DNA from 2 places in the Streptomyces sp. NPDC032745 genome. Region 2 is predicted to be linked to the other one. Evidence: riboswitches for the same ligand, from Rfam matches in the RefSeq annotation. Region 2 holds a riboswitch; the other holds the start of a gene.
The links. Region 2 has a riboswitch for cobalamin ahead of ACZ5WG_RS14305 (CoA-acylating methylmalonate-semialdehyde dehydrogenase). Riboswitches for the same ligand answer to the same signal wherever they lie in the genome.
Positions count from the first base shown of each region.

Region 1: another riboswitch for cobalamin. It lies ahead of ACZ5WG_RS27450 (cobalamin biosynthesis protein); the one in region 2 lies ahead of ACZ5WG_RS14305 (CoA-acylating methylmalonate-semialdehyde dehydrogenase).

Region 1 covers NZ_JBVING010000011.1:235,711-240,084, reverse strand. The annotation lists gene ACZ5WG_RS27465 (alpha/beta hydrolase family protein) at 1-314, opposite strand, end outside; gene ACZ5WG_RS27460 (inorganic phosphate transporter) at 668-1,948, shown strand; gene ACZ5WG_RS27455 (hypothetical protein) at 1,977-2,198, shown strand; cobalamin riboswitch at 2,313-2,463, shown strand; gene ACZ5WG_RS27450 (cobalamin biosynthesis protein) at 2,503-3,462, shown strand; gene ACZ5WG_RS27445 (cobyric acid synthase) at 3,474-4,374, shown strand, end outside.
Region 2 covers NZ_JBVING010000005.1:46,435-50,808, forward strand. The annotation lists gene ACZ5WG_RS14295 (enoyl-CoA hydratase/isomerase family protein) at 1-530, opposite strand, end outside; gene ACZ5WG_RS14300 (acyl-CoA dehydrogenase family protein) at 527-1,681, opposite strand; gene ACZ5WG_RS14305 (CoA-acylating methylmalonate-semialdehyde dehydrogenase) at 1,678-3,177, opposite strand; cobalamin riboswitch at 3,405-3,584, opposite strand; gene ACZ5WG_RS14310 (short-chain fatty acyl-CoA regulator family protein) at 3,889-4,374, opposite strand, start outside.

The sequences.
Region 1 (4,374 bases), on a different contig from region 2:
GTGACGGCGAGGAGCCGGCGTACGACCGTGTCCGGGCCGGGAGCGGCCCCCTCGAGGACGGGCCCGACCACGGCGTGCACCCCGGGGGCGGTGAGTCCGTACGTACCGGGGCGCAGCGAGGCCAGCGAGCGGGTCAGCACGATCCGCCCGGAGCCGGCGGAGTGGACGCTGAGCCGCGGCTCGCCGGGCAGGGGGCGGCCGGGCTCGTGCCGCAGGGCGGCGTCGGCGGCGTACCGGCCGGCCGCGACCGCGGCTGCGCCGGCACCGACGAGGGAGGTGGCGACGACCGCGGCCGTCGCTGTGGCGGTACGCACGGCTCCAGTGTCGGCGCGCGAGCCCGGGCGGGCCACCTGAGCGGAACGCTCCGCATACCGCCGGGCGGGGCCGGGAAGGGATCGTTCAGCGGCGCGGCGGGCCGGCCGGAGGAGTGATCTAGGTCTCTTCCAGGACCCCTCGAGGGCGGGTCCAGGGGCCTCTGATCGTCCGCGGATCCTTTCGTTCACCCCGCTTTGACGTGCATTAATCGCGGTATCAGCGGCAAAATCAGGACGAAGGTCCCGATGGCACGACGGGCCAGTACACCGCTCCGCCCGCGTCAGTTCATCTTCCGTTCACTCAGGTTGCCTACGGTCGCCGAGCCACTGACGTCAAACAGAAGCCTGGGTAAATGGAGCACATAACGCTTCTCCTCGGGATCGTGATCATCACCGCTCTCGTGTTCGACTTCACGAACGGTTTCCACGACACGGCCAACGCGATGGCCACCACCATCTCGACCGGCGCCCTCAAGCCCAAGACGGCGGTGGCCATGTCCGCCGTGCTCAACCTCGTCGGCGCTTTCATGTCCGTGGAGGTCGCCAAGACGATCTCCAAGGGCCTGGTCAACGAGGAGGGCATCCAGCCAGAAGTGATCTTCGCCGCCCTGGTCGGCGCGATCCTCTGGAATCTCGTCACCTGGCTGGTCGGACTCCCCTCCAGCTCCTCCCACGCACTGATGGGCGGCCTGGTCGGCGCGGCCGTCGCCTCCGCCGGCCTCGGCGCCGTCAACGGCGGCACGCTCGTCAGCAAGGTGCTGCTCCCCGCGGTCGCCGCGCCGATCGTGGCCGGTGTGGCCTCGATGCTGGCCGCCAAGGTCACGTACAAGCTCGGCGGCAAGGTCGGCGGCAAGACCGCCACCAAGGGCTACCGCGCCGGGCAGATCGCCTCGGCCGGTCTCGTCTCCCTCGCGCACGGCACCAACGACGCGCAGAAGACGATGGGCATCATCACCCTGGCGCTCATCGCCGGCGGCGCCCTGGACTCCGGCGCCAACCCGCCGGTCTGGGTCATCGTCTCCGCCGGCATGGCCATCGCCCTGGGCACCTCCCTGGGCGGCTGGCGCATCATCCGCACCATGGGCAGCGGCCTGACCGACCTCCAGCCGCAGCAGGGCTTCGCCGCCCAGACCTCGGCCGCGAGCGTCATCCTGGCCTCCTCCACCCTCGGCTTCTCCCTCTCCACCACCCACGCGTGCTCCGGCGCCGTCATGGGTGCGGGTCTGGGCCGCAAGGGCGGCGTGGTCCGCTGGTCCACCGCCACCCGCATGTTCATCGCGTGGGGCCTGACCCTGCCGGCCGCGGCCGTCGTCGCCTCCGGTGCCGAGCTGGTCATGCGCACCGGTGACGTCGGCGTCGCCGCCGTCGCGCTCTTCCTGGTCGCCTCCTGCGTCGCCATCTGGGTCATCTCCCGCCGCCAGGTCGTCGACCACAGCAACGTCAACGACGCACAGCCGGCCGCGGCCGAGGAGCCGGGTGTCGTGACCACGGCCATGGCCGCCGTCGCCGTCCCGCCGACCGTGGCCGCCGAGGCCGCCGCCGGTACGACCGCCGCGGTCACGGACGACGCGCTGAAGGCCACCATCCCGGCGGCCGCCCCGACCACGCCGGCGGCCCCCGCCGCCGCGGTCTGACCCCGAGAACGACAGAGGAATCCGCAGTATGAAGATCGACTGGGCAGCACTCGGCTCCGTCTTCGGGGTCAGCCTCTCCGCCACCGTCGCGCTCGTGGCCCTGTTCACCCTGGGCCTGGTGGGCCTCTCCAAGCACGAGACCGCCACCGAGCAGGGCGGCACCGCCACCCTGGCCCGCAGCGGCGCGTACGCCTGCTTCGCGCTCGTCGCGGCGGCCGTGGCGTACGGCATCTACCTGATCGTCAGCTGACCGATTCGGGCACGGCGCACGAAAGCTCCCTCCGGGCTTCCCGGGGGGAGCTTTCCCGTACCTGCGGCCCGGGGTGGTGACCCGCCCCGCCGCAGGTCAACGGCGAGTTGACGGGCCTTCGCGGTGCGTGGTGGACTGCCCGAGCCAATACGGCGGCATGGAGAGGAAGTCCGGTGCGAATCCGGCGCGGTCCCGCCACTGTCACCGGGGAGCACGCGGCACGTGCGCCCCGGGAGCCAGGAACTCCCACCGCCGGACACGTCGAACCAGGGCGCGGACCCTGAGTGAGGACATACCTGCCACCATGCGTGCCGATCGCGTCTTCGCGTACGGCGCCACGGCGGGCCTGATCGGCGACCGGATCCTCGGTGATCCGCGCCGAGGGCACCCCGTGGCCGCCTTCGGACGAGCAGCCGCCGCCGTCGAAGGCGCCCTGTGGCGCGACGACCGCGCCCGGGGCCTCCTCCACACCCTCGTGTGCGCCGGGGGCGCGGCCGCCGTCGGCGCGCTGAGCGCCCGCGCCGTGCGCTCCCGGCCCGCGGCCGTCCGTATCGCCCTGACCGCAGCGGCCACCTGGGCCGTCGTCGGCGGAACCTCCCTGGGCCGTGAGGCCCGCGCCATCGGCGGCGCGCTCGCCGCCGGGGACGCCGAGGTGGCCCGGGAGCGGCTGCCGCACCTGTGCGGGCGCGACCCGCAGGCCCTGGACGAGCAGCAGATGGCCCGCGCCGTCGTGGAGTCGGTCGCCGAGAACACCTCCGACGCGGTGGTCGGGGCCCTGGTGTGGGGCGCCGCCGCCGGTGTCCCAGGGCTGCTGGCCTTCCGCGCCGTGAACACCCTGGACGCGATGGTGGGGCACAAGTCGCCGCGCTACCTGCGCTACGGCTGGGCCTCGGCCCGGCTCGACGACCTCGCGGGCTGGCCGGGCGCCCGGCTGACCGCCCTGGCCGCCGTACTGGCCGGACCCGACCGGCGGGGAGCCGTACGGGCCTGGCGTGCGGACGCCGCCAAGCACCCGAGCCCGAACGCCGGCCCGGTGGAGGCCTCGTTCGCCGGGGCGCTCGGCGTACGGCTGGGGGGCACCCTGGCGTACGCGGGGCGGGTCGAGCACCGGGCCGTGCTGAACGGCGGGGCGGGGCGGCCGGTGCAGGTCGCGGACATCGAACGGGCGGTGCGGCTGTCACGCCAGGTGACGTGGCTGGCGCTGGGGACGTGTGTGGCACTGCGCTGTGCGGTGTCACGTGTTGCTGGGAGGGGACGCCCGTGAGCGGCGGAAAGCTGGGCGGGGGACTCCTCGTCGCCGGTACGACATCGGACGCGGGCAAGAGCGTGGTCACGGCGGGCATCTGCCGCTGGCTGGCCCGGCAGGGCGTGAAGGTGGCGCCGTTCAAGGCGCAGAACATGTCGCTGAACTCGTTCGTGACGCGCGAGGGCGCCGAAATCGGGCGGGCGCAGGCGATGCAGGCGCAGGCGGCGTGCGTGGAGCCGACGGCGCTGATGAACCCGGTGCTGCTCAAGCCCGGCAGCGACCGCAGCAGCCAGGTGGTGCTGCTGGGCAAGCCGGTGGGCGAGATGAGCGCCCGGGGCTACCACGGGGGCAGGCAGGAGCAGCTTCTCGGGGTCGTCACGGACTGCCTGGAGCAGCTGCGGGGCACGTATGACGCCGTGATCTGCGAGGGGGCGGGCAGTCCGGCCGAGATCAACCTGCGCCGGACCGACATCGTGAACATGGGCATCGCGCGGGCCGCGCGGTTCCCGGTGGTCGTGGTCGGGGACATCGACCGGGGCGGGGTCTTCGCCTCGTTCTTCGGGACGACGGCGCTGCTGTCGCCGCAGGACCAGTCGCTGATCGCCGGATACATGGTGAACAAGTTCCGCGGCGACGTGTCGCTGCTGGAGCCGGGCATGGAGATGCTGCGTTCCCTGACCGGCCGGGCCACGTACGGGGTGCTGCCGTTCCAGCACGGTCTCGGCATCGACGAGGAGGACGGCCTGCGGGTCTCCCTGCGCGGGGCGGTCCGCGAGTCCGTGGTCGCGCCGCCGGTGGGCGAGGACGTGCTGCGGGTCGCGGTGTGCGCGGTGCCGCTGATGTCGAACTTCACGGACGTCGACGCGCTCGCGGCGGAGCCGGGGGTCGTGGTTCGGTTCGTGGACCGGGCCGAGGAACTGGCCGACGCGG
Region 2 (4,374 bases):
AGCGCGTCGGCGGCGCCCACGGGCGCGCCGGTCAGGGCCAGGTGGGTGCCGAGCTCGCCGGGGGCCAGCGCGAGCAGGTAGGTCCCGCCGACGTCGGGGACGAAGCCGATGCCTGTCTCCGGCATGGCGACGCGTGAGCGTTCGGTGACGATCCGCACGGTTCCGTGGGCCGAGATGCCGACGCCGCCGCCCATGACCATGCCGTCCATCAGGGCGACGTACGGCTTGGGGTAGCGGGCGATCAGCGCGTTGAGCCGGTACTCGTCCCGCCAGAAGTCCGCCGAGGCGCTGCCGCCGGAGCGGGCGTCCTCGTAGATGGCGCGGATGTCGCCGCCCGCGCACAGTCCGCGCTCTCCCGCGCCGGAGATCACCACCGTTTCCACCGAGGGGTCCTCCCGCCAGGTGGTGAGGGCCTCCTCGATGCGCAGCACCATGGGGTGGCTGAGTGCGTTGAGGGCCTTGGGGCGGTTGAGGGTCAGCCGGCCGGCCCGTCCCTCGGTACGCACCAGGACCTCCTCGTCCCCGGTCATCGAAGGTGCTCCGTCAGGCCGCGGGCGACGATGACGTTCATGATCTCGTTGGTTCCTTCCAGGATCCGGTGGACCCGTAGGTCCCGGACGATCTTCTCGATGCCGTATTCACTCAAGTAGCCGTATCCGCCGTGGAGTTGCAGTGCCCGGTCGGCGACGGAGAAGCCGGTGTCCGTGGCGAAGCGCTTGGCCATGGCGCAGAGCTGGGGGGCCTGCGGGTCGCCGTGGTCCAGGGCCTGCGCAGCCTGCCGGACCAGTGCGCGGGCGGCGGTGAGCTCGGTGGCCATCTCGGCCAGCCTGAACTGCAGGGCCTGGGCCTCGAGCAGCCGGGCCCCGAAGGCCTCTCGGTCGGCGAGGTGGGTGAGGCTGCGGTCGAGCGCGCTCTGGGCGCCGCCGAGCGAGCAGGCTGCGATGCCGAGGCGGCCGCCGTTGAGGCCGTGCATGGCGATGCGGAAACCGTCGCCCTCGGCGCCGAGCCGCCGGCCGGCGGGGATCCGGACGCCGTCGAGGACGACCTGGCGGGTGGGCTGGGCGTTCCAGCCCATCTTGCGCTCGTTCGCGCCGAAGGAGACGCCAGGGTCGCCGCGTTCGACGACGAAGGCGGAGATCCCGCGGGGGCCGTCCTCGCCCGTGCGGGCGAGGACCACGTACACGTCGGAGGCTCCGGCGCCGGAGATGAACTGCTTCACGCCGGTCAGCACGTACTGGTCCTCGCCGTCCCGCACGGCGCGGGTGCGCAGCGCGGCGGCGTCCGAGCCCGCGCCCGGTTCGGTGAGGCAGTAGCTGCCCAGGGTCTCGGCGGAGCAGAGGCCCGGCAGCCAGCGCTCGCGCTGCTGCCGGTTGCCGTACCGGTCGACCATCCAGGCGACCATGTTGTGGATGGAGAGGTAGCCGGCGATGGAGGGGCAGCCGGTCGCCAGGGTCTCGAAGACGAGGACCCCGTCGGCTCGGGTGAGTCCGCAGCCGCCGTGCTCCTCGCGGACGTAGATCCCGCCGAGGCCGAGTGCGGCGGCCCTGCGGATGACGTCCACGGGGAAGTGTTTGTCCTGGTCCCAGGCCACGGCGTAGGGGGCCAGCTGCTCCTGGGCGAAGTCGAGGGTGACCTCGGCGAGAGCGAGCTGGTCCTCGGTGAGGGTGGTCACGGTGCTCATCCCATCGTCGGGATGGTGAAGCTCGCGCCCTCCTTGACCCCGGAGGGCCAGCGCGAGGTGACGGTCTTGGTACGGGTGTAGAAGCGGATGGCGTCCGGGCCGTGCTGGTTCAGGTCGCCGAAGCCGGACTTCTTCCAGCCGCCGAAGGTGTGGTACGCGACGGGGACCGGGATGGGCACGTTGACACCGACCATGCCGGTGTTGACGCGGCGGGTGAAATCGCGGGCGGTGTCCCCGTCGCGGGTGAAGATGGCGACGCCGTTGCCGTACGGGTGCTCGCTGGGCAGCCGCAGGGCCTCCTCGTAGTCGGCGGCCCGTACGACGCACAGCACCGGGCCGAAGATCTCCTCGCGGTAGATCCGCATCTGCGGGGTGACACGGTCGAAGAGGGAGGCTCCTGCGAAGTAGCCGTTCTCGTGCCCGGGAAGGGTGAATCCGCGCCCGTCCACGACGAGTTCGGCGCCTTCGGTGGCGCCGATGCCGACGTAGCGGTCGACCCGGTCGAGGGCGTCCCGGCTGACCAGGGGACCGAAGTCGGCGTCCGGGTCGTCGGAGGTGCCGATGCGCAGGGCGGCGATGCGCTCCTTCAGCTTCGCCACGAGCGCATCCGCGGTCTCCTCCCCGACGGGGACGGCGACGGAGATCGCCATGCAGCGCTCGCCGGCCGATCCGTATCCGGCGCCGACGAGGGCGTCGGCGGCCTGGTCCAGGTCGGCGTCGGGCATCACGATCATGTGGTTCTTGGCGCCGCCGAAGCACTGGGCGCGCTTGCCGTGCGCGGCGGCGGTGGCGTAGATGTGCGCGGCGACCGGAGTGGAGCCGACGAAGCCCAGGGCCTGGACGCGCGGGTCCTCGAGGAGGGTGTCGACCGCTTCCTTGCCGCCGTTGACGACGTTGAGCACGCCCGGCGGCAGACCTGCCTCCAGGAACAGCTCGGCGAGGCGCAGCGGTACGGAGGGGTCCCGCTCGGAGGGCTTGAGGATGAAGGCGTTTCCGCAGGCCAGGGCCGGGGCGGCCTTCCACAGCGGGATCATCGCGGGGAAGTTGAAGGGGGTGATCCCCGCGACGACGCCGAGCGGGCTGCGCAGCGAGTGCACGTCGATGCCGGTTCCGGCGTTGTCCGTGAACTCGCCCTTGAGCAGGTGCGGGATTCCGGCGGCGAACTCGACCACCTCCAGGCCTCGCTGCAGGTCGCCGTGGGCGTCGGCGACGGTCTTGCCGTGCTCGGAGGACAACAGCCGGGCCAGCGCGTCGCGTTCGCCCTCGACGAGCTGGAGGAAACGCAGCATGACGCGGGCACGGCGCTGCGGGTTCCACTGGCCCCATTCCAGCTGGGCCTCCTCGGCGTTGGCGATCGCCGCCTCGGTGTCGGCACGCCCCGCCAGGGGGACCCGGGCCTGTACCGCGCCGGTGTTGGGGTCGTGGACGTCGGCGAAGAGACCGGAGGTACCGGTCGTGTGCTTTCCGCCGATGAAATGGGTGAGCTCGCGGACCATCGAAGCCTGCTCTCATCAGGTGAGGATCCGAGGAAGGCGCGGCGAGGGCGCGGTACGGCACCGACCGGGGTGCGCACCGCGGGGCCGGCCGCGGGACAGTGAGGGCGCGAAAGCGCCCGTCGAGTCACGAACGCGCGGACAGGGCCGTGCCGTTCGGGTACTCCGCCGGATCACCTGGGCCGTGGTCACGTACCGGTGCCATGCGTGTCTTCTCCATCCTCGTGGACAACACGGAACACCCCACGGCCGGTATCCTGACTCCCGGATCAGCGCGCGCTCTCCGGCCTTCCCGACGGATGGATTTCCGTCAGTGGCCTGAACTACTGAAGAGCACACTCCCCGGTCACAGTGGCGGGACCGCGCCGGATTCACACCGGCTTCCCTGCACCGCGGGTTGCCACGAACATATAGTTGGACGTCCTAGTAAGTCCACCCCACCCACGGCGCGGACGTGTGAACGCACTGATCGCCGCGCCGGGCGAACACACCCGGCGCATGGACTGGGACGCGGTCCGGGCGGCCCGTCCGGAGGTGGTCCTGCTGCTCCCCTGCGGGTTCAGCCCGGAACGCACCCTGCGCGAACGGGAGCCGGTGACCTCGCTGCCCGGCTGGGCCGAACTGCCCGCCGTACGGGCCGGGGAGCCGGTGACGCCGGCGGAGGCCTTCCGGCTGGGCGGTTCCCGCGAACCGGCCCTGCTCCGCGACGGGGCCCTACTCCGCGCGCTCGGCGACCCGGTACGGGACGAAGGTGCTGCTGTTCTCGTCGACGGCCAGCGGGCGCCCGAGCGGCGGGACGGCGCGCTGCGGGCACTCCAGGCGCTCGCAGATCCGGCAGCCCATGCCGATCGGCGTGTCGGCGGAGGTGTCGTCCAGGTCGAGGCCGTCGGAGTAGACGAGCCGCGAGGCGTGCCGGATCTCGCAGCCGAGGCCGATCGCGAAGGTCTTGCCGGGTTCGCCCCAGCCACCCCGGTGCCGGGTGACGGCGCGGGCGGTCCACAGGTAGCGCTGACCGTCCGGCATGGCGGCGACCTGGACGTGGATGCGGCCGGGCGCGGCGAAGGCCTCGTACACGTTCCACAGCGGGCAGGTGCCGCCCGCGCGGGAGAAGTGGAATCCGGTCGCGGACTGCCGCTTCGACATGTTCCCGGCGCGGTCGACGCGCACGAACGAGAAGGGGACCCCGCGCAGCCTGGGGCG